3 regions of the Spinactinospora alkalitolerans genome follow, and region 2 is predicted to be linked to each of the others. Evidence: riboswitches for the same ligand, from Rfam matches in the RefSeq annotation. Region 2 holds a riboswitch; each other region holds the start of a gene.
What was found. A riboswitch is a leader RNA that binds a small molecule or an ion and turns the genes downstream of it on or off. The one in region 2 is predicted to bind thiamine pyrophosphate.
Positions count from the first base shown of each region.

Region 1 (7,340 bases), 4.7 Mb from region 2:
ACCCCCGATGGCCGAGGTTGAAACTCACGTTGAAGGGGCCGGGCGCGTTTAAACCCCGCCGCGCCCGGGCCGGTTCCGGCCGAATCCGCGGTGTGCCGCGGCGGGTAATCTTGTGGCCGGTACGCCGACAGTGGCAGAGCGGAAGGCGGAGCGGGGCAGTGCGGAAACCGGCCGTCGGAACACGGACCCTCGTCCTCGGTGCCATCGCCGCCGTGCTGGTCGTCACCTGCATCGTCGTCGCCGCCGTGCCCGCGACGCGCGGCGCGGTCCGGCAGGCGTGGTGCGATCTCTCCGGCACCTGGTGCGGCCCGGGCCTCCCTCCGCCCGGCGACGGGCCCGACGAGGACGGCCGGCTGGTCGAACTGTCCCCTGTCGAGGCCGCGACCTGGGGAAACTACTACGCCCTCGGCGACTCCTACTCCTCCGGCGACGGCGCCGAGGACTACGCGCCCGATACCGCCGTGGCGGACGGGTGCTGGCGCTCGGCCAACGCCTACCCCGAGACCGTGGCCCGCTCCTACGACTTCGCCGGCGAGCTGACCTTCCTGGCCTGCAGCGGGCAGCGGGGCAACGTGATGCTGGAGTCGCTGGACTCGGAGGACTCCCAGATCGCCTCGCTCACCCCGCACACCTCGCTGGTCACGATCGGCATCGGCGGCAACGACCTCGGGTTCACCTCGGTGCTCAAGACCTGCATGCTGCGCGTCCCGCTGCTGGAGAGCAGCGCCTGCCAGGCCCAGGAGGACGACGTCGACAAGCGCATGCGCACGTTCGAGGCGACCTTCGCCGACGTGCTCGCCGAGGTCCGCGAGCGCGTCCCCGACTCCCGGGTGATCGTGCTGGGCTATCCGCGCCTGTTCGTCGAGGAGCCCTCCGGGCTGTACTACACGCTGACCTCGGGCGACCAGATCTGGCTGAACGACACGATCCAGCGGTTCAACGAGCAGTTGGAGGAGGCCGTCGCCGAGGTCGACGCCGGGATCGCCGATTGGGGCGAGGTCGGCAGCGTGGAGTTCGTGGACGTCTACGACGCGCTGGACGGCCACGAGGTGGGCACCGAGGAGCCCTGGGTCAACGGCGTCCTGCTGCGCAGCCTCACCGACGGCATCACCATCGACCGCAGTACCTTCCACCCCACGTCGGAAGGGCAGAACGCGGTGAGCGCGCGGGTGCGTGCCCAGGTCGAGGAGGGACCGGGCCGCCCGATCTACGCGACACGCTCGACGGTGGACAACGCCAGCCCCGAGGTGCTGGCCGCCGAGACCGAGTGAGCCCGGCCCGCGGCCTCACCGACCGGCGCGCAGGTCGGTCAGGACCTCTCCCAGCTGGTCCAGGCCCCAGTTGAGGTCCTCTTCGGTGATGACCAGCGGCGGCGAGAGCCGGATGGTCGAGCCGTGGGTGTCCTTGACCAGCACGCCGCGCTCGGCCAGGCGCTCGCAGAGGTCGCGCCCGGTGGCCAGCGACGCGTCGACGTCGACGCCGGCCCACAGCCCGATGCCGCGCGCGGCGACGACGCCGTTGCCGATGAACTCCTTGATCCTGGTGTTCATCACCTCGCCGAGGCGGCGTGCGTCGTCCAGGTAGGGGCCCTCGCGCAGCATCCGCACGACCGTGCTCCCCATCGCGCAGGCCAGCGGGTTGCCGCCGAACGTGCTGCCGTGCTGGCCCGGCCTGATCACGCCGAGCACGTCGGCGTCGCCGACGACCGCCGAGACCGGCAGGATGCCGCCGCCCAGCGCCTTGCCGAACAGGTAGAGGTCGGCGACGACCCCTGTGTGCTCGCACGCCCGGACCGTGCCGGTGCGCCCGAGGCCCGACTGCACCTCGTCGGCGATGAGCAGCACCTGTTCCCGGTCGCAGATCTCGCGGAGGCGGGGCAGGTAGTCCGGCGGCGGGACGATGACGCCGGCCTCGCCCTGCACCGGCTCGACCAGAACCGCCGCCGTGGTGGCGTCGACCGCGGCGGCGACGGCCTCGGCGTCGCCGTAGGGGACGACGCGGAAGCCCGGGGTGTAGGGGCCGAAGCCGCCGAACGCCTCGGGGTCCTCGGAGAAGGAGACGATGGTGGTGGTGCGGCCGTGGAAGTTGCCCCCGGCCACCACGATGGTGGCCTCGTCGGCCGGGATCGCCTTGACCTCGTAGCCCCACTTGCGGGCGACCTTGATCCCGGTCTCGACCGCCTCGGCCCCGGTGTTCATCGGCAGCACCTGCTCCTTGCCGACGAGCTCGGCGAGCGCGGTGACGTAGGGGGCGAACCGGTCGTTGTAGAAGGCGCGGCTGGTGAGCGTCACCCGGTCCAGTTGGCGGTGCGCCGCGGCGAGCAGTTCGGGATTGTGGTGGCCGAAGTTCATCGCCGAGTACCCGGCCAGGCAGTCGAGGTAGCGGCGGCCCTCGACGTCGGTCACCCATGCGCCGTCGCCTTCGGCGATGACGACGGGCAGAGGGTTGTAGTTGTGCGCCGAGTGCGTCTCGGCGAGTCCGATGTGCTGTGTGGTGGAGACGACGGGGCCGGCAGGATCGCTGCCGCTGACCGCGTCGTGGCCCAGACTGCGCGTGTTGCTCATCCAGTTGCCTCCGATCACCATTGATCGTTGTTCGATCGTTGGATACCCGCTCGGATAACGCACAAAGCGCCCGTTCGGGCGGCCTCAAGCAGTGGAACAGATGGGATCTCGCAGGCGCAAGGGTGCGGTGCCGCCATAGTGGGGCGCCCAGAGCTGTCAGATCGCGCTCTTGCCCCGTGCCCGATGTCGCCCCGACGGCCGGCGCGAATCCGTCGCGGCCGGTCGGGTAGCGCCGTGACCTTGGGCACAGCCGCACGGTGGCGCGTTCGCGCCGTTCCGGGGCCGCGGACCGGGCGGGCGGGGAAAAGCCGTGGCGACACGGGGTTTTCGGCCCGGACCCGTTCCCGGCGCAGACCGCACCCCGGTCGGACGTGACCTGCCCCATACCTGCAGGATCGGTCGTCATACCTGTCCCGGGGTAGAACCGCGACTGAGGGGCACCCATGACCGAAATGCGATGTACCGAACCGGGCCCGAGCGGTTCCGGCGGCCTCTCCCTGCCCGCACTGCTGGAGGCGGTCGCCGGCGCCGTGCCGGAGCGCACCGCGGTGGTCGCCGGGGAGCGCCGCATCTCCTTCGCCGAGCTCGACCGGCGCGCCACCCGCGTGGCCCGGCACCTGTGCGCTGCGGGGGTCCGCCCGGGCGAGCACGTCGCGATTCTGGCGTTCAACCGGGCCGAGTGGCTGGAGTCGGCGTTCGGGGCCTGGCGCGCCGGAACCGTCCCGATCAACGTCAACTACCGCTACGTCGCCGCCGAACTGCGCCACGTCCTGGCCGACTCCGACGCGGTCGCGCTGATCGCCGAGCGCTCGCTCACCGGCCCGGTCGCCGGGATCACGGCCGACCTGCCCAAGCTGCGCCACGTCGTGCTGCTGGACGACGGCTCCGGCGCCGCCCCGCTGGCCGGCGTCGACTACGAGACCGCGCTCGCCCGGGCCGGGGCCGGCTCCCGCGGCCTGCCCCGCACCTCCGGCGACGACCTCTACCTGCTCTACACCGGCGGCACCACCGGCTACCCCAAGGGCGTGATGTGGCGCCAGGAGGACCTGTTCCGGGTGGCTCTGGAGCGCCGTCGCCCCGGCTCGCCCCGCGCGGCCGGCCCCGGCGAACTGGGCGCCCGCGCCGCACGGGCCCGCGGGCGCGCGATGCTGGTCCTGGGCCCGCTGATGCACGCCGCGGGCCAGTGGAACGCCCTGGCCATGCTGTTCAGCGGGCAGACCGTGGTGCTCAACACCGACCGGGCCTTCGATCCGCGCCGCGCCGTGGCGCTGGCCGACCGCGAGGGCGTGCAGATGGTGCAGTGCGTGGGCGACGCCATGGCGCGCCCGTTCGCCCAGCGCCTGCTCGCCGAGCCGCACCGGTGCGCCGGACTGCACGTGCTCAGCTCCGGCGGCACTCCGCTGAGCCCGGCCGTGCGGGAGCTGTGGCGGGCGTGGCGGCCGACTGCCGCCCTCAACGACAGCTACGGCGGCTCCGAGACGGGCGTGTGCGGCGCGTCCGGGGCCGAGGGCGACACCCGCCGCTTCACCATGGGCGCCAGCGTCTCGGTGCTGGACGAGGCGCTGCGGCCGCTGCCGCCCGGCTCCGAGCAGATCGGCCGGATCGCGCGCACCGGCCGGATCCCGCTCGGCTATTACAACGATCCGGCCACGACCGAGCGGACGTTCCCCGTCGATGCCGACGGCCGGCGCTGGGTGATGTCCGGGGACTTCGGCACGGTCGCCGAGGACGGTTCCGTCGTGCTGCTCGGGCGCGGTTCGGCCGTCATCAACACCGGTGGCGAGAAGGTCTACCCCGAAGAGGTGGAGTCCGTCCTCAAGTCGCACCCCGGCATCAGCGACACGATCGTGGTCCCCGCGCCGGACGAACGGCTCGGTCAGCGCGTCACCGCGGTGGTCTCACCCGCGCCCGGCAGCAGTCCCACCGACGAGCAGTTGCGCGACTTCTGCCGCACCAGGCTGGCCGGTTTCAAGGTGCCGCGCCGCTTCCACAGGGTGGAGGAGGTCAAGCGCACCGCGGTGGGCAAGCAGGACTACCGGTGGGCCGCCGCCGTGGTCCGGGACCCGGCGTCCGTGGCCGAGAGGTGACCGTCCGCGCGATGCGCCGGCGGCGATGCCGGCGCTATCGTCGTTGACCATGGGCCCGCAGATACTCGCCGAACGCTACCGACTGGTCGAGCCGATCGGCCACGGCGGCATGGGGACCGTCTGGCGCGCCGAGGACGAACTGCTGCACCGGCAGGTCGCCGTCAAGGAGGTCCGGGTCTCCCGCGACCTGGAGGCCGACGTCCGCGACGAGCTGGTGCGCCGCACCATGCGCGAGGCCCGGATCTGCGCGGGACTGAGCCATCCCTCCATCGTCACCGTCCACGACGTCGTGCAGGAGGCCGACCGGCCGTGGATCATCATGGAGCTGGTCCGCGGCCGCGGACTGGACCAGGTGGTGCAGGACGACGGGCCGCTGCCGCCCCGCCGCGTGGCCGAGATCGGCCGCCGGCTGCTCGCCGCGCTGCGTGCCGCGCACGAGGCCGGCGTGCTGCACCGCGACGTCAAGCCGGGCAACGTGATGCTGCTGCCCGACGGCCGACCGGTGCTCAGCGACTTCGGCATCGCGGTGTCGGACTCCGAGGACAGGCTCACGCTCACCGGACGGCTGCCCGGCTCCCCCGGCTACGTCGCGCCCGAACGGCTGCACGACGGCACCATGACCCCGGCGGCCGACCTGTGGTCGCTGGGCGCGACCCTGTACTTCGCGGTCGAGGGCCGCTCGGCCTACGAGCGCGACACCCCGGCGGCCCGGCTCACCGCGGCGATGCAGGAGGCCCCCGACCCGGCCCGGCGGGCCGGTCCGCTGCGCCCGGTGCTCAACGGCATGCTGCAGCACGACCCCGAGCACCGCCTGGTCGGCGCCGCGCTGGACTCCGCACTGGCCGACGTCGCCGCCGGCGGCACCACCGAGGACCTCACGCCCACTCGGCTCGACGTCTCCGGACTGGCGCCGCCCCGCGCCGTGACCGGGCCGAACACCCCGCTGCCGGTCGGGGCGAAGATGACCATGGGCGCCCCCGGCGGCTTCGGCGCGGCGCACCGCGGCCGCTGGTGGGGCCTGCTCATCTCGCTGCTGGTCGGCATCGTCACGCTGATCCTCGCGCCGCTGCTGGTGGAGTACCTGTCCAGCACGCTGCTACCGGAGGACCAGCCCGGCCCCTCGCCGTCGTCGCAGACGGCCACGCCCGGCGGCTGAGGCGGTCGGGGACGGCGTTCCCGCCATGATCGTTGCTAGCGTTGTCACCATGGGCGCGGGGTGCCGGATCGGTCCGGCTGAGAGCACACCCGTGAACCTGATCTAGGTAGTGCTAGCGAAGGGACGTCCTTGACCAGCTTCAACATCCTGTCCATCGCCGGAACCGACCCCAGCGGCGGCGCGGGGATCCAGGCCGACCTCAAGACCTTCTCGGCCCTGGGCGGCTACGGCATGAGCGTGGTGACCGCGCTCGTCGCACAGACCACGACCGGCGTGCGCGAGGTGCACGAGGTCCCGCCGGAGTTCATCACCAGCCAGCTCGACACGCTCCTGAACGACGTCCGGGTCGACGCGGTCAAGATCGGCATGCTGGGCAACACCGGCGTCATCGACGCCGTGGTCCGGGCCATCGACGACCACCGGCTGCCCAACGTCGTGCTCGACCCGGTCATGGTGGCCAAGAGCGGCGACCGGCTGCTCGCCGCCGACGCGATCGAGGCGGTGCGGTCGCAGCTGCTGCCGCGCGCCGACCTGGTCACGCCGAACCTGCCCGAGGCCGCCGAACTCCTCGGCGAGGAGGAGGTGCACGACCTGGCGTCAATGGGCGAGCAGGCCACGAGGCTGCTGACGCTGGGGGCCAGGCAGGTGCTGCTCAAGGGCGGCCACCTCAGCGGGCAGAGCAGCACCGATCTGCTGGTGGCGGCGGAGGCGGCCCCCGAGACGTTCTCGGCCGAGCGCATCCCCACCAAGAACACCCACGGCACCGGCTGCACGCTGTCCTCGGCGATCGCCGCGCTGCGCCCGCAGCGGCGCGCCTGGTTCGAGGCGGTGCGCGACGCCAAGAACTACCTCACCGAGGCGCTGCGGCACGCCGACGACCTGGAGGTCGGCCACGGCAAGGGCCCCGTCCACCATTTCCACGCCTGGTGGGGCGAGGGGGTCGGGGAGCGCGGCTGAAAGGGGCGGACGGCGAGGGGCGCCGCGGCCGGTGGCCGCGGCGCCCCTTTCGCTCCGCCGCTCGCTGCCCTGCGCCGTCGCTAGCGGACGTCGACCATCGGCGCGTCGGGATTCCTCCAGTCGGGGTTGGCGAAGTACTTCTTGGTCTCGGCGGCCACGATCGGCGAGAGCAGCAGCAGGCCGACCAGGTTCGGCAGCGCCATCAGGCCGTTGGCGATGTCGCTGAAGCTCCAGACCGTGGTCAGCTCGAGGGTCGCCCCGACCATGACCACGAGCGTGAACAGCACCCGGAACGGGACCACGGCCACGCGGCCGAAGAGGAAGTCCATGCAGCGCTCGCCGTAGTAGCACCAGCCGACGATGGTGGTGAAGGCGAAGAACATGACGCTGATGGCGATGATGTAGCCGCCCACCGTGCCCAGGGCCGGCGAGATCACCGAGAGGCCATCGCTCATGGCCGCCGACGTCATCAGCGAGCCGTCCGTCTTGTCGCCCTCCTGCCAGGCGCCGGTGACGATGATGACCAGGCAGGTCATCGTCACGACGATGATGGTGTCGATGAAGGTCTGGGTCATG
Region 1 is NZ_JACCCC010000001.1:1,423,613-1,430,952, reverse strand. Features, by position in the region: gene HDA32_RS06400 (SGNH/GDSL hydrolase family protein) at 159-1,271, shown strand; gene rocD (ornithine--oxo-acid transaminase) at 1,287-2,564, opposite strand; gene HDA32_RS06390 (acyl-CoA synthetase) at 3,008-4,651, shown strand; gene HDA32_RS06385 (serine/threonine-protein kinase) at 4,701-5,807, shown strand; TPP riboswitch at 5,854-5,948, shown strand; gene thiD (bifunctional hydroxymethylpyrimidine kinase/phosphomethylpyrimidine kinase) at 5,937-6,764, shown strand; gene HDA32_RS06375 (alanine/glycine:cation symporter family protein) at 6,845-7,340, opposite strand, start outside.
Region 1: another riboswitch for thiamine pyrophosphate. It lies ahead of thiD (bifunctional hydroxymethylpyrimidine kinase/phosphomethylpyrimidine kinase); the one in region 2 lies ahead of HDA32_RS27405 (TenA family protein).

Region 2 (7,340 bases):
CGCGACGGTCCGCTCTCGCCGATCTTGACCTTGTCGGGGTGATCGCAGCGGCGGTTTCAGGGGGCTGTCGCAACGGCTGCGTGGTGTCGGAGACCGTGGCCGCGGGCTTTCCGTGCACCAACGGTGACCTGGAGGGCCGCCGCCAGCGCGTCGCCGGACGCTTCGCGCCTGACAACAGCCCCATCAGGCCCGCAGCGGTTCAGCAGGGCCGGGAGAGCGACCATCGACCACCCCGCTGCAACCACCGCCGGAAACCACCGTTGAAATAACGCCCACAAGGTCAAGATCGCCGCCGGGACCACTCCCATGGACGCGGGGAGGTGCCGGGAACCCGGCGGGGCAAGGGGGCGTCGGCCTCGGGGTCCGTCCCGTCCGGGACCTCGCCGCCCCGCGGCCCGGCGGGGTTGAGCAGTTCCGGGTCGAACCGGAGCAGGGGCGACGGGTCGTCCTCCTCCTCGGGGACCGGGCCGAGCTCTCGTTCCCGCGACACCTCCGGGGACTGCCGGGGCTGGGCGAGGGGGTCGCGCAGGTCCTCGAACTCGATCAGGACGCCGTTTTCGGTCACAGCGATGGCGACGTTTCGTTTGATCCGTTTTCCGGCGACCTTGCCGGCGGCGACGATGCGCTGCCGGTCTCGTTCGGTCGGCGCGCCCATGACGACGCTCTCGTGGGCGCGTAGGCCGACCGTGACGCGTTCGACCAGGTCGGGCTGCTGCTCGTGCACGTGGGTGTGGGGCAGGCGTACGGGCTCGGGGTTGGAATCGGCTGGGTGCGCAGAGATCGGCATCAAAGGTCCGCTTCAAACGTGCAGAGGCTGGGCACACACGACCGCCGGGGCTCATCGGGGCAGGAATGAGGACGTCGTGAATATTTTTCGCATCGGTAGGTAAACCTTACAAGCACGGCCGCGTCCTCACCCACGCGAGTCCACTGTCTCCGTGACCGCGGCGGTACGCACCGTGCCCATTCCGGTCCGATCGGGCGGCACCATCCCCTCTTCCCCACTTTCCTGCGCGCGCCTTTCCGCCATTGGCGCGGCCACCGACCCGGACGAACCGTTTCAAAACCCACCGAACGGGAATGTCAGCGCTCAACGCAGCCCTCATGTCGCAACCCCGCTTTCGAAAGAGGATTGACCGAAGGAGGCCACCATGGCGTTCCGGTCGTCCTCTCCGCCGGAAGGCGGAGGGGACGGCGGTTTCCCGGTCTTCCCCGGGACGCGTTCCCTCGGGGATTCTCGTAAGATCGGCTCGGTACCATGCGGTCCGCATCCCCTCGTGGCGCTCTGCCCTGTCATGTCCGGACCCCTGGCCGTTTTTCGCCCCGGCACCCTCCAGCCCCGCCGATAGAAGGCACCCTTTTCTATGTCCGATGAGTCTCCCGCGGCAGCGTCCGAAACCCCGCCCCGTCGCCGCAAGTGGAAGCGCGTGGTCGCCTGGACCTCCGTGGCACTGGTGCTGGCCGTGCTCGCGGGGGCGGGAACCGTCTACGGCTACTACCGCTCCCTGCGCGGGAACATGGTCCAGCACGACCTCGCCTCGGCCCTCGACGAGGAGGAGCGCCCGCCCAAGATCGGCGAGGACGTGAACATCCTGTTCATCGGCTCCGACCTGCGCGAGGGCGACAACGCCGAATACGGCGGCCGCGACTTCGTGGGCGAGCGCTCCGACTCCCTAATGCTGGCCCACATCTCCCCCGACAACGGGGTCACCGTCGTCAACTTCCCGCGCGACTCCCTCGTGGATCTCCCCGAGTGCAGGCCCTACGAGGGCACCGAGGGAACCGAGGGCTACTACGGGATGATCAACGCCGCGCTCTTCCACGGCGGCCCGCCGTGCGCGGTCAAGACGATCGAGTCGCTGACCGACATCCGCATCGACCACTTCGCGCACCTGAACTTCGTCGGCTTCCGCGACGTGGTGGACGCGGTCGGCGGCGTGGAGATGTGCATCCCGAAGCCGATGGAGGACGAGCGCTCAAAGCTCGACCTGCAGGCCGGGGTGCAGACGCTCGACGGCGAGGAGTCGCTGTCGTTCGTGCGCGCCCGCTACGAGATCGGCGACGGCGGCGACATCGGCCGCATCGACCGCCAGCAGATGTTCCTCGCCGCGCTGGCCGAGCAGGTGACCAGCAGCGACGTCCTCACCAGCCCGAGCAAGACGACCTCCCTGCTCAAGGCCGTCACCGAACACACGGCGACCGATGACGAGCTCACGCTGGACAAGATGATCTCCATCGGCTCCACGCTGGCCGACGTCGACCTCGACGACATCACGTTCTACACGGTGCCGTGGTGGCCGGCCCCCTACAACCCCAACCGGGTGGTCTGGGACGAGGAGAAGGCCGCCCAACTGTTCGAAGCCGTCAACACCGACGGCCAGGTCACCGACGCGATGCTGGAGAGCGGCAGCCCCGAGGCGCCGACCCCCGATCCGAGCGCGTCGGGCACCCCCTCGCCGTCGTATCCGGCCGAGCCCTCGACCGAACCCGTCGCGCCCGAGTCCTCCTCCGGCGACTCCGCCGGGAGCATCGAGGGCCGCGACGCCACCTCCGACCCCTGCGTCAACGGCCTGGGCGAGGGCACCGGAACCGACCGGCGGTGACCGCGGGCCGCGGCCGCCGCCTCCGGTGGCCGCGGCCCCTCCGGGGTACCGCCGATCGGGCGGCCCTAGTAACGTGGCCCGGGTAACCACGCGGGGTGTCCCGGAACGGGACTGAGACGGGCGCGGCGCCCGAACCCGTTGAACCTGATCTCGTTCGTACGAGCGGAGGGAACGCGGTGGGCAACTCCCCTGTCGCCACCATGGAAACCGGCTTCACCGCCGAGCTGGGCCGGCGCCACGCCGACCTGTTCGAGGCGTTCTACGACCACCCCTTCCTGGCCGGGATGCGCGACGGCACCCTGGCCAAGGAGAAGGTGCTGCACTACGTGGGCCAGGACCACCAGTACCTGAGCGCCTACATCCGCTGCTACGGCCTGGGCCTGGCGCTCTCGCCGGACCGCGGGTGGATGCGGCACTTCCACGACAGCATCGCCTTCGTCCTGGACGAGGAGTCGCACCCGCACCAGGTCCTGTGCGAGCACGCCGGCACCGGCTACGCCGAGGCCCAGGTCGGCCGCCTGGCGCCGAGCGCGCAGGCCTACGTCGACCACATGATGGCGGCCGGACGCGACAGCCTGGGCGTACTGCTCGCCTCGCTGCTGCCCTGCCCGTGGACCTACACCTGGGCCGCCGACCGGTTCGTCCGCGACGAGCGGCCCGGCCCGGACAACCCGTTCCTCGGCTGGTGGACGTTCTACGCCGATCCCGGCTGCCAGTCCGTCACCACCGAGCTGCGCTCGATGCTCGACTCGCTGGCGGCCGACGCCGGCGCGGCCGAACGCGCCAGGATGGAGCGGGCGTTCGAGGACAGCTGCCACCACGAGGTCCGCTTCTGGAACATGGCCTGGACCCTGGAGGAGTGGAGCGCACCGACCGGCGCGTGAGGGCCGCGGCGACCGATCACCGTGTCCGGCGATCGTGACCTTGCTGGGATTTTTAGGCCCCACAAGGTTGAAACCCAAGGTCGAGATCGGCGGGAAAGGCAAAACGCCGACCGGCGCGGCTGCTGATCGGCGTCGGCGGCGGCGCCTGGGCGCCGCCGCCGCGTTGAGGCCACCGCCCCTCTCCTCCCCCTCCGATCAGGAAAGAGGTGGTGGCCCCCGTCTCCCGAACTGCACCGCCCTCCGATGCCGGGAGACCGCTCCGGGGATCAGGGCCGCTGGACGGCCCTTCCGCCGGAGCGGGGTGCCCCGCCGGGACGGTCGACGGGACACCCGTTCATGGGGTCGGCAGCGCTCAGAGCAGCGGCGTGTCGACGGGGGTCGCGACGTCCACCGAGTCGACGTCGGCGGCGTCCTCCAGGGCCTGCACCGGCTCCTCGGTCAGGGAGGCGGGCTCCTCGGACACGGCCTCGGCGTCGGGGAGCGCGTCGGTGCTCTCGGTGCTCTCGGTGACCTCCGCGGCATCGGCCGCGGCGCCGTCGGCGGCCTGCTCGGCCCCGGCCCGCAGCCGCTCGGTCTCGGAGACCGCGTCGCCGGTGCCCGGGAGCGCGGCCCTGGTCTCGTCCAGAGTCCCCTCGGCCTCACCCAGGGCGCCTTCGGCCTCGGCCGCCTGCTGGTCGACGCGCTGCCGGGCGTCCTCGGAGGCCTCGGAGACCTCGGCGGGCACCGCCACGCCGGGGGCCGCCACGCCGGGGTTGACCGGCGCCGTCAGCGGAACGGTCCGCTCGACGTCCCCGGACAGCCCGTCGACGGTGCCCTCCAGCTTGCCCGCGGTGCCGTTCAGCTTGCCATTGGTGCCGTTCAGCTTGCCATTGGTTCCGTTCAGCCCGCCGAGCAGGCCGTGTGCGCCGGACGACTCGCAGCCGTGGGCGGCGGGCAGGGTGTGCACGGTGCCGGGCGCACCGGGGACCGCGCCGCTCAGCCGCTCCGTCAGGCCGGTCGCCGGGGCGGTGTGCGGGGCGACGGTGCGCGCCGCGTCGTCCACCGGGCTCGCGACGCCGGCCGAGGCGACGCCGGCGCCCAGGCCGACGAACCCGGCGACGCCGGCGGTGAGCAGGATGGCCTTGGCGGACTTGCGCGTGAACTTCAGCATCGAAACGTCCTCTCGGATCGTGACTGTCGTATCGGGAGAGCGGGCGGTGGTGCCCGCGCCCGGGAACCGCGGTGCGCCCCGGCCGTGAGCGCTTCGCGGCGGATGTTTTCAGGAGGAGCCTCCGGCCGCGTCGGCGGCGCGTCTGGATGGGCGCGCCGGTGATGCGCCGGGATCAGCCGAGTGGTCTGGCGAACCGCCGGCTGACGTCAATTCCGTGCGGTCGGGGCACGGGACTCACGTCAGCCCCCAGGTAGGAGAGAAGGGCTGGGAATCGGCGGTGCGGCCGGGCGGTGCCGTCGCCGGACCGCCGCCGGGCGGCGTCGCGGGTCACGCGCCGCGCGCGCTCCGCTGACCGGTGTCGCCGCGGCTAGTCGGGCGAGAAGGAGGGATCGTCCACGGGGCTCTGCGGCACCGCGTCGGAGGCGATCCGGTCGGCCTGCGGCAGGGCGCCGGAGCGCGCCGCGGCCGGTGTGTGGGTGAGGAATCCGGCGAACATCCCGCCGAAGGGATTGGCGACCTGCGGCTGCGCGGACCCCGCGACGGCGGCGCCGGGGCCCGTGGCCCCGGTGTCGTGCGCGCGGTCGTCGGCGTCACCGTCGTCGTCGGCCGCGGGCCGCTCGACCGCGTCCGGCGCGCTCGCGGCGGCCGCAGCGGTGTCGTGCGCGCGGTCGGAGCGATCGGCGGACTCGGCCTCGCGGGGCTCGTGGGTCCGGGCGTCCTGCCCGTCCCGCTTCTCGGACGGCCCGCTCTCCCGCCCGCGCTCGGGACGGTCGTCGCGGTGCCGCCCCTCGATCTCGACGCGCTCCCCGATGTCGGCGACCGCGTCGACGGCGTCCTCGGCCTGCGGCACGGCCGCGACCTCGGACACATCCGGCTCGGCGGGCCGAACCGGATCGGCGGCCGCCCTGGAGGGCTCGGCGGGCTCGGTGGCCCGAGGGGCCGCCGAACCGGCGCGTTCCGCCGTCGTCCGCGTGCTCCGCTCGACGGCCTGCTGAGCGGGCCCGCGATCGTCGTGGGCCCGGGATTGCGACGGGGACTGAGAATGCGATGAAGACTGCGACGCGGGCGCCCCGGTCACCGCCGAGGCCGCCTCGTCCGCCGCGCCCAGCGCATCGGCGCTCGCCGGCGCCGAACCGATCAGCCAGGCCGCGCACACGAACCCGCCCAGAAGCAGCAGGCGGCGCAGCATCGGGTTCCCGAGGCGGCGCACGGCTGCGAAGACGCGCGCACCGCGTCCCCGTCGACCGTTCCACGCCACAGCGAGATCCCTTCACCGGCGGCAGATGAGCCGGGCGGACACGGAATACTCCGCCCCGCCGACAAAACGTGACCGTAGCACGCTGACTCATCACCGCAAACCGATCACCGGAATTCATCGGCCACTCCACGGCCATTTGGGGAAGAATGCCTGGTCAGAGCCTGAGAACAAAAACAGGAACACGCGTTCGAACCGCACCGCATGCCCGAACCCTCCGGCGGCCCGACCGCATCCGGGCCCGGAACCGACGACTCCGGAGCGCGGACCGAGCCCCCGGTTCGGGACCAAAGCCCTCGCCACCGCGTGCCCTTCGGCCATTGCCGCCGACGCGGGCGACGCGGTTTCCTTGCAGGTGGGAGCCTGATCGGCTCCTTGTGGAGAGGAACACCGCAATCCGGGGCCCGGCGGAACTCCCCTCTGGATCGCGCGGCGATCCCCGCCACCGGTGGCCCCGGGAACCGGCGGACCCGGCCGGTTACGCGGAACCGCCGGGTCCGTCCCTTCACCGTTTCGGGATCCGTTATCCATGTGCCTTTCGAGTGGGGATTCCGCCCCGAAAGCCGCGTGGAATAGGAATATCGACACAAATTTTCACATTGAGCGGTTTAGTGCTCACCACAGGCATTCGTGGAGATAGCGTGTCCTCGGAGGTGTGGACACGTGCCCGAACCCCCTGAGCGCCCCTTGATTCCGCAAATGCACCTCGACGAGCTCCTGTGCGAGCTCCACGCCCGACTGGAGGACGCGCTCTCGACCCGCGACCGCATCCACTCGCTGCTGGAGGCCGTGGTCTCGATCGGCAGCGACCTCGACCTGGCGACCGTGCTGCGGCGGCTGACCGAGGCGGCGTCGCATCTGGTCAACGCCAAGTTCGCGGGCCTCGGCGTGGTCGACTCCGACGGCCGGTTCATCGAATTCATCCCGGTGGGCATCAGCGACGAGGAGGCCCAGCGGGTGGCGCACTTCCCGCACGGGGAGGGGCTGCTGGCGTTCCCGACCGACCAGCGGCGCCCCCTGCGGCTGAGCAGGATGCAGGACCACCCGAACTTCCACGGCTTCCCCCCGGGCCACCCGCACATGACCAGCTTTCTCGGCGTGCCCGTCCAGGTGCGCGACGAGGTCTTCGGCAACCTCTACCTCACCGACAAGAACGACGGCGGGGAGTTCGACGAGGACGACGAGGCGATCGTGACCGCGCTGGCCACGGCGGCCGGCGTCGCGATCGAGAACGCGCGGCTGTACGAGGGGACCCGGCAGCGCGAACGGTGGCTGTCGGCCTCCACCGAGATCACCACGCGGCTGCTGTCGGGGGTCGCGGCCGAAGAGGTGCTGGGCTACCTGGCGCAGCAGGCCAGGGAGATGGCCGACGCCGACATCGCGGTGGTCATGCTGCCCGACGCCGCCGACGGCCACCTCGTCGCCGAGATCGCCGACGGCCCGCTGGC
Region 2 is NZ_JACCCC010000001.1:6,131,484-6,138,823, forward strand. Features, by position in the region: gene HDA32_RS27390 (hypothetical protein) at 1-28, shown strand, start outside; gene HDA32_RS27395 (hypothetical protein) at 281-787, opposite strand; gene HDA32_RS27400 (LCP family protein) at 1,365-2,603, shown strand; TPP riboswitch at 2,685-2,792, shown strand; gene HDA32_RS27405 (TenA family protein) at 2,780-3,487, shown strand; gene HDA32_RS27410 (hypothetical protein) at 3,840-4,637, opposite strand; gene HDA32_RS27415 (hypothetical protein) at 5,005-5,895, opposite strand; gene HDA32_RS27420 (sensor histidine kinase) at 6,556-7,340, shown strand, end outside.

Region 3 (7,340 bases), 5.1 Mb from region 2:
CTGCCCGAAGAGCTCGCCCCGCTGGGCCGGCTCGCGGCCAACCTGCGTTGGGCGTGGCACGTCCCGACGCGGGAGATCTTCGCCGCGGTCGACCCCGACATCTGGGAGGCCGTCGACCACGACCCCCTCCGGCTGCTCGGGGAGGTCGCGGGCGAGCGGCTCGCCGAGCTCGCCGCCGACTCCGGATTCCGGTCCAGGTTGAACGACGTGGCCGCGGACCTCGACGGCTACCTGGCCGAACCGCGCTGGTACCAGGGGCTGCGCGGCGACCCGGGCGATCCGGGCGGGCAGGAGCCCCCCGCGGCCATCGCCTACTTCTCCGCCGAGTACGGTCTGACCGCCGCGATGCCGCAGTACTCCGGAGGACTCGGCATCCTCGCGGGGGACCACCTCAAGAGCGCCAGCGACCTGGGCGTGCCCGTCGTCGGCGTCGGCCTGCTCTACCGGCACGGCTACTTCTCCCAGACGCTGTCCCCGGAGGGCTGGCAGCTGGAGCACTACCCCGAGATCGATCCGCGCGGACTGCCGATGACGCAGTTGCAGGACCGCGCCGGCGACCCCGTGCGCGTCGTCATCGACCTGCCGGACCGGCGCAGGCTGGTGGCGCACGTCTGGGTCGTGCGGGTCGGCCGGGTCCCGCTGCTGCTGCTCGACGCCTGCCAGGAGATGAACGACCCCGAGCTGCGCGGCGTCACCGACCGGCTCTACGGCGGCGGAAGCGAGCACCGGCTGCGCCAGGAGCTGCTGCTGGGCGTCGGCGGCGTGCGCGCCGTGCGCGCCTACTGCGAGCTGACCGGGCACCCGGCCCCCGAGGTGTTCCACATGAACGAGGGGCACGCCGGCTTCCTCGGCCTGGAGCGCGTCCGCGAGTACATCGCGGCCGAGGACCTGACGTTCGAGCAGGCGCTGGAGGCCACCCGGGCCGGAACGGTGTTCACCACGCACACCCCCGTGCCCGCCGGGATCGACCGCTTCCCGCGCGACCTGGTCGAACGGCACTTCAGCGGCGACAGCGCCATCGCGGGGCTGCCGGTCGACCGCGCCATGGCGCTGGGCGCGGAGACCTACGCCGGCGGCGACCCGAACGTGTTCAACATGGCCGTCATGGGCATGCGGCTGGCCCAGCGGGTCAACGGCGTCAGCAGGCTGCACGGCGCGGTCAGCCGCAGGATGTTCCAGGGGCTGTGGCCGGGCTTCGACGCCGACGACGTGCCCATCACCTCGATCACCAACGGCGTGCACGCGCGGACCTGGATCGCCGAGGAGGCCCAGGAGCTGGCGCAGCGCGTCGTCGCCGACTCCGAGGAGTTCACCCGCCCCGAAGGCTGGCGCAAGGTGACCGGGGCCTCCGAGCTCGAACTGTGGGAGATGCGCCGCACCCTGCGGGAGCGGCTGGTCGAGGACGCGCGCAAGCGGCTGCGCCGGTCCTGGCGGCAGCGCGGCGCCAGCGAGGCCGAGCTGGGCTGGATCGACGACGTCCTCGACCCCGACGTGCTCACGATCGGCTTCGCCCGCAGGGTCCCCTCCTACAAGCGGCTCACCCTGATGCTGCGCGACACCGAGCGGCTGAAGTCGCTGCTGCTGCACCCGGAGCGGCCGGTCCAGATCGTCATCGCGGGCAAGGCCCACCCCGCCGACGAGGGGGGCAAGCGCCTCATCCAGGACATCGTGCGCTTCACCGACGACCCCGCCGTTCGGCACCGGATCGTGTTCCTGCCCGACTACGACATGGCGCTGGCGCGTTCGCTGGTGCAGGGCAGCGACGTCTGGCTGAACAACCCGCTGCGCCCGCTGGAGGCGTGCGGCACCTCCGGGATGAAGGTGGCGCTCAACGGGGGGCTGAACCTCTCCATCCGCGACGGCTGGTGGGACGAGTGGTTCGACGGGTCCAACGGCTGGGCCATCCCCACCGCCGACGGGGTGGGCGAACCGGACCGGCGCGACGCACTGGAGGCCGCCGCGCTGTACGAGCTGTTCGAGGACCAGGTCGCTCCGCTGTTCTACGACCACGACGAGTCCGGCCTGCCCAAGCGCTGGCTGGAGATGGTCAAGCACACCCTCGTCTCCCTCGGCCCGAAGGTGCTGGCGAACCGGATGGTGCGCGACTACGTGGAGCTGCTGTACCGGCCCGCCGCCGCCTCCTCCCGGCTGCTCACCAGGAGGGGGGACACGGCCGGGGTGCGCGAGCTGGCCGCGTGGAAGCAGCGGGTGCGGCGGGCCTGGCCCGGCGTGCGCATCGAGCACGTCGAGGTGGCCGGTGTGGACGACCCGCCGCAGGTCGGCGGCGAGTTGAAGGTGCGGGCCACGCTGGTGCTCGGCGACCTCGACTCCGCCGACATCCGCGTCGAGATCGCGTTCGGCCGGATCAACGACTCCGAGGAGCTGGTGGAGCCGTCCTTCGCCGAGCTCGCGGTGGCGTCGGGCGAGCAGCAGGAGGGCCCGCTGATCCGCTACACGGGCTCGGTCCCGCTGGAGCGCGCGGGCGCGAGCGGCTACACCGTGCGGGTGCTGCCCAAACATCCCCTGCTCACCGATCCGGCGGAGATGGGCCTGGTCGTGGTCCCCGAGCCACCGGGGGGCATGGGCAACGGCATGGTGCTGAGGTAGCGCGGCGACCTGTGCCCGCCGATCTTGACCTTGTGGGGCCTGAGAACGCTGCGACAACCCCGACGAGGTCGAGATCGGCGAGGGAACCACCGTGAGACCCGCGGCCCTTGACCGATCAGGTGGTGCACCGCCCATAATGGAGGAAACCGACAGGGGAGCGCTTCGGCGCTGAGAGTGCGGAAAACCGTTCCGCAGACCCTTACACACCTGATCTGGGTCATGCCAGCGAAGGAAGTCGTGGGAACCGCCGCCGGTGGCGCGTGCTCCGCGCACCGGTTTCGGCGATCGGTGCGCGCACGTGTGCGGGCGGCCACTCTTGGCCGAGCCCTCTCGTCACGTACGAAGGGACATCCCGCTATGAGCACCGAATCCAGGTTCAAGACCGGGCCCGGGCCCGGGTACTCCGTCCTCAACTGGCGGACCGTGGACATCGTCGTCGCCGCCGTCATCGGCGTCAGCATCGGGGTCGTCTTCTGGCTGTGGGGCGTGCTGTGGACCGCCACCGAGCCGCTGTTCGTGTTCTTCCCGCCGGCCCAGGCCGTCATCTACGGCATGTGGATGCTGCCCGGCGTGCTGGGCGGCCTGGTCATCCGCAAGGCCGGCGCGGCCCTGCTCACCTCCGTCGCCGCGGCCTCCGTCTCGATCCTGCTCGGCGTCCCGTGGGGCGTCTCCGTCATCGTCTCCGGAGTGCTCCAGGGCCTGCTGCCCGAGCTGGTCTTCCTCGCCTTCGCCTACCGGCGCTGGAACACGGGCGTCGCCGTGCTCGCCGGCGTCGCCGCCGGGATCTCCCCGGCCATCAAGGACAACATCACCACCTACGTCACCTGGCCCATCGAGTACCAGCTCGCCTACGCCGCAATCGTTCTGGTCAGCGCCGGCCTCATCGCGGGCGTCGGCGGACGGCTGCTCACCACGGCCCTGGCCAGGACCGACGCGCTGGCCCCCTTCCCTTCGGCCCGGGGCTAGCCGGGATGCCCACGACGAACGGGGCCGCCCGCGCCGGGGGCGGCCGGGGAGCCCGCGTCGAACTCGCCGGATGGGGCTGGCGGCACTCCGGCCGCGGCACCCACGCGCTGCGCGGCGTCGACCTGACCTTCGAACCCGGCGAGCGCGTGCTGCTCCTGGGCGCCTCGGGCGCGGGCAAGAGCACCCTGCTGCACGCGCTGGCCGGGCTCACCGGGCCCGACAGCGCCATCAGCGGCGAGCAGGAGGGAGCCCTGCTCATCGACGGGGAGCCCGCGGCGCGGCGGCGCGACGACACCGCGCTGGTCAGCCAGGACCCCGAGACCCAGCTGGTGATGGCTCGCGCGGGCGACGACGTCGCCTTCGGCCTGGAGAACCTCGGGGTCGCCCGCGAGGAGATCTGGCCCCGCGTCGACGCGGCCCTGCGCCAGGTCGGCTTCCCCTACGGGCGGGACCGCTCCACCGCCGCGCTGTCGGGCGGCGAGAAGCAGCGCCTGGTCGTCGCGGGGGCCCTGGCCATGCGCCCCCGGCTGCTGCTGCTCGACGAGCCCACCGCCAACCTCGACCCCGCCGGGGCCGAACTCGTGCGCGGGCTCATCGCCCGACTGCCGGCCACCACCGAGGCCACCCTCGTCCTCGTGGAGCACCGGGTCGCCGAGGTGGTGGACCTCGTCGACCGGGTCGTTGTCGTCGAGCCGGGCGGCGGCGTGATCGCCGACGGCACCCCCCGCGCGGTCTTCGCCGAGCACGGCCGGGCGCTCGCGGCCCAAGGGGTGTGGATTCCCGGCAACGAGCCCGATCCGGCGCTGGCCCCGGCTCCCGGCGGGCCCGTTCTCATCGAGGCCGCGGACTGCACCGCGCGCACTCCGTTCGAACCGGGGATGCGCGCCGCCGCGTCGCGCGTCGTCCTGGACCGGGTGCGGGCCGACGTCGCCGCCGGTACCGCCACCGCCCTGACCGGCCCCAACGGCGCGGGCAAGTCCACGCTGCTGATGATGCTGGCCGGACTCAGCAAACCGCACGCCGGCGCGGTCCGGCCGCGCGGCTCGCTCGCCGAGGCCGACCCCCGGCCGCTGGTGCGCTGGCCCGCCCGGCGCCTCGCCCGGCACGTCGGCACGGTGTTCCAGCACGCCGAGGACCAGTTCGTCACCGCGACGGTGCGCGACGAGCTGCGGTTCGCGCCGCTGCGCGCCGGGATGGGCGAGGCGGCGACGGCCGCGTGGGTGGATGAGCTGCTGGAGCGGCTGGGCCTCACCGGGCTCGCCGACGTCCACCCCTACACGCTGTCGGGCGGGGAGAAGCGGCGGCTGTCGGTGGCCACCGCGCTCAGCTCCGGTCCCGCGCACGCCCCCGACGTCCTGGTCCTGGACGAGCCGACCTTCGGCCAGGACACCAGGACCTGGACCGAACTCGTCGAACTGCTGTCCGCGCTGCGTGCCCAGGGCCGCGCCGTCCTCATGGCCACGCACGACGCCCTGCTGCTGCGGCGCTTCGCCGACGCGCGACTCCGCGTCTCGGACGGCGGGGTCGCCCCCGTGCGGGCCCCGGAGGCCACCCGATGAGCGCCGCGGCATCCGGCCGACCGGCCCCGACCGGCTCCGGTGACCAACTGACCCTCACCGTCGGCGAGGACGGGGGAGCGCGATACTGGCTGCTTCGTCGCAACCCCGCGGCCAAGCTCATCGCCGCGCTCCTGCTGTCGCTGGGGCTGATTCCCGCGGTGGACCCGGTGACCGGGGGGATCGTGCTCGGCGGCGTCCTGCTCCTGGTGCCGTTCAGCGGGGTCAACCGCAGGATGCTGCTCGTGCTGGGGGTGCCGTTCCTGTTCATGGGCCTGTCCACCGGGGCGGTGAACCTGCTGTACGGCGAGGAGGGGCCCTTGGGCGCCCTTGGCGCGACCGCGCGGCTCCTGGCCATCGCGCTGCCCGGCATCCTCGCCGCGATGAGCAGCGACCCCACCGAGATGGCCGACGCCCTCGTGCAGAAGCTCAGGGTGCCCGAGCGGCCCGCCATGGGTGTGCTGGCCGCATTGCGGCTGATCCCGCTGCTGGCCGGGCAGTGGCGCACCATCACGCTGGCCCGCAGGGCCCGCGGCCTGGAGGCCGGGCGCAACCCGGTCGCCGCCGTCGGGATCTTCTTCGGCCGGCTGTTCGCGCTGCTGGTCCGGTCCATCCGCACCGGCACGCTGCTCGCCATGGCGATGGACGCGCGGGCGTTCGGCTCGGGGCCGCGCACGCACGCGCGCGAGAGCGTCTGGCGCGCATCGGACACGTGGCTCATCGCGGCCGCCGCGGCCCTCCTGTGCGCGGCTCACGCCGTCTCCCACCGACTGGGCACCTGGGAGCTGCTGTTCGGGTGAGCGCGCACCGCCGCGCCGACGCCGACCTGCCCGCGCGCCGGGTCCGCGCCGAGTGGTAAGCAATGGTGAGCACAGCACCCGCACGTGAAAGGGAGTGGCAGTGGGCGAGTTCGTTCGTGTGGAGACCGACCAGGAGAACCCGGCCGTGGCCGTCATCCGGCTGGACAGGCCGAAGATGAACGCGCTGAACGCCCAGGTCCAGGCGGAGATCGGTGCGGCGGCCGCGCAGGTGGGCGCCGACGACGCGGTGCGGGCCGTGGTCGTCTACGGGGGCGAGCGGGTCTTCGCCGCGGGCGCCGACATCAAGGAGATGGCGGACATGACCTACGCCCGGATGGCCGCGCACTCCAAGCGGCTGCAGGACTCCTTCACCGCCGTGGCCGGGATCCCCAAGCCCGTCATCGCCGCGATCACCGGCTACGCCCTCGGCGGCGGCTGCGAGCTCGCGCTGTGCGCCGACTTCCGGGTCGTCGCCGACGACGCCAAGCTGGGCCAGCCCGAGATCCAGCTCGGCATCATCCCCGGCGCGGGCGGTACCCAGCGCCTGCCCCGGCTGATCGGTCCGGCCAGGGCCAAGGACATCATCTACACCGGCAGGCACGTCGCCGCCGACGAGGCGCTGGCGATCGGCCTGGCCGACGCGGTCGTCCCCGCAGGGGAGGTCTACTCCGCGGCCGTGGCCATGGCCGCCCGCTACGCCGACGGCCCCGCGGTCGCGCTGCGTGCGGCCAAGCAGGCCGTCGACGCCGGGATCGAGGTCGACCTCGACACCGGCCTGGAGGTCGAGCGGCTGCAGTTCTCCGCGCTGTTCGCCACCGAGGACCAGAAGACCGGCATGCGCAGCTTCGTCGAGCAGGGGCCGGGCAAGGCGAAGTTCGAGGGGCGGTAGCGCGATGTGGGGACTCGACACCCGTCCCGCCGCCGACCGGACCGACCTGCTGGCCGCCCCGGTCGCGAGCGCCGTCGCCGCCTGGAAGCACGCGACACCGGTCGACCGGCTGCTGGTCGCCGAGATCGATCCGGACCGGGCCGACACCGCGGCCTTCTGCGCCGCCTACGGCGTTCCGTTGGAGGCTTCGGCGAACTGCGTGGTGATCGCGGCCAAGCGGGGCGGGCGGACCCGGTTCGCGGCGTGCGTGCTGCTGGCGACCACGCGCGCCGACGTCAACGGGGTCGTCCGCAAGCGGCTGGAGGCGCGCAAGGCCTCCTTCGCCGTCCAGGAGGAGGCGGTGCGCGAGACCGGCATGGAGTACGGCGGCATCACCCCGATCGGGCTGCCGGCGGACTGGCCGATCCTGGTCGACTCCGCCGTCGCGGCCGCCCCCGACGTCGTGGTCGGCAGCGGCCTGCGCCGGTCCAAGCTCGCCCTTCCGGGAGCCGCCTTGGCCGAGCTCCCCGGAGCCGAGGTCGT
Region 3 is NZ_JACCCC010000001.1:1,011,729-1,019,068, forward strand. Features, by position in the region: gene glgP (alpha-glucan family phosphorylase) at 1-2,607, shown strand, start outside; TPP riboswitch at 2,749-2,858, shown strand; gene HDA32_RS04715 (ECF transporter S component) at 2,965-3,573, shown strand; gene HDA32_RS04720 (ABC transporter ATP-binding protein) at 3,579-5,132, shown strand; gene HDA32_RS04725 (energy-coupling factor transporter transmembrane component T family protein) at 5,129-5,929, shown strand; gene HDA32_RS04730 (enoyl-CoA hydratase/isomerase family protein) at 6,030-6,818, shown strand; gene HDA32_RS04735 (YbaK/EbsC family protein) at 6,823-7,340, shown strand, end outside.
Region 3: another riboswitch for thiamine pyrophosphate. It lies ahead of HDA32_RS04715 (ECF transporter S component); the one in region 2 lies ahead of HDA32_RS27405 (TenA family protein).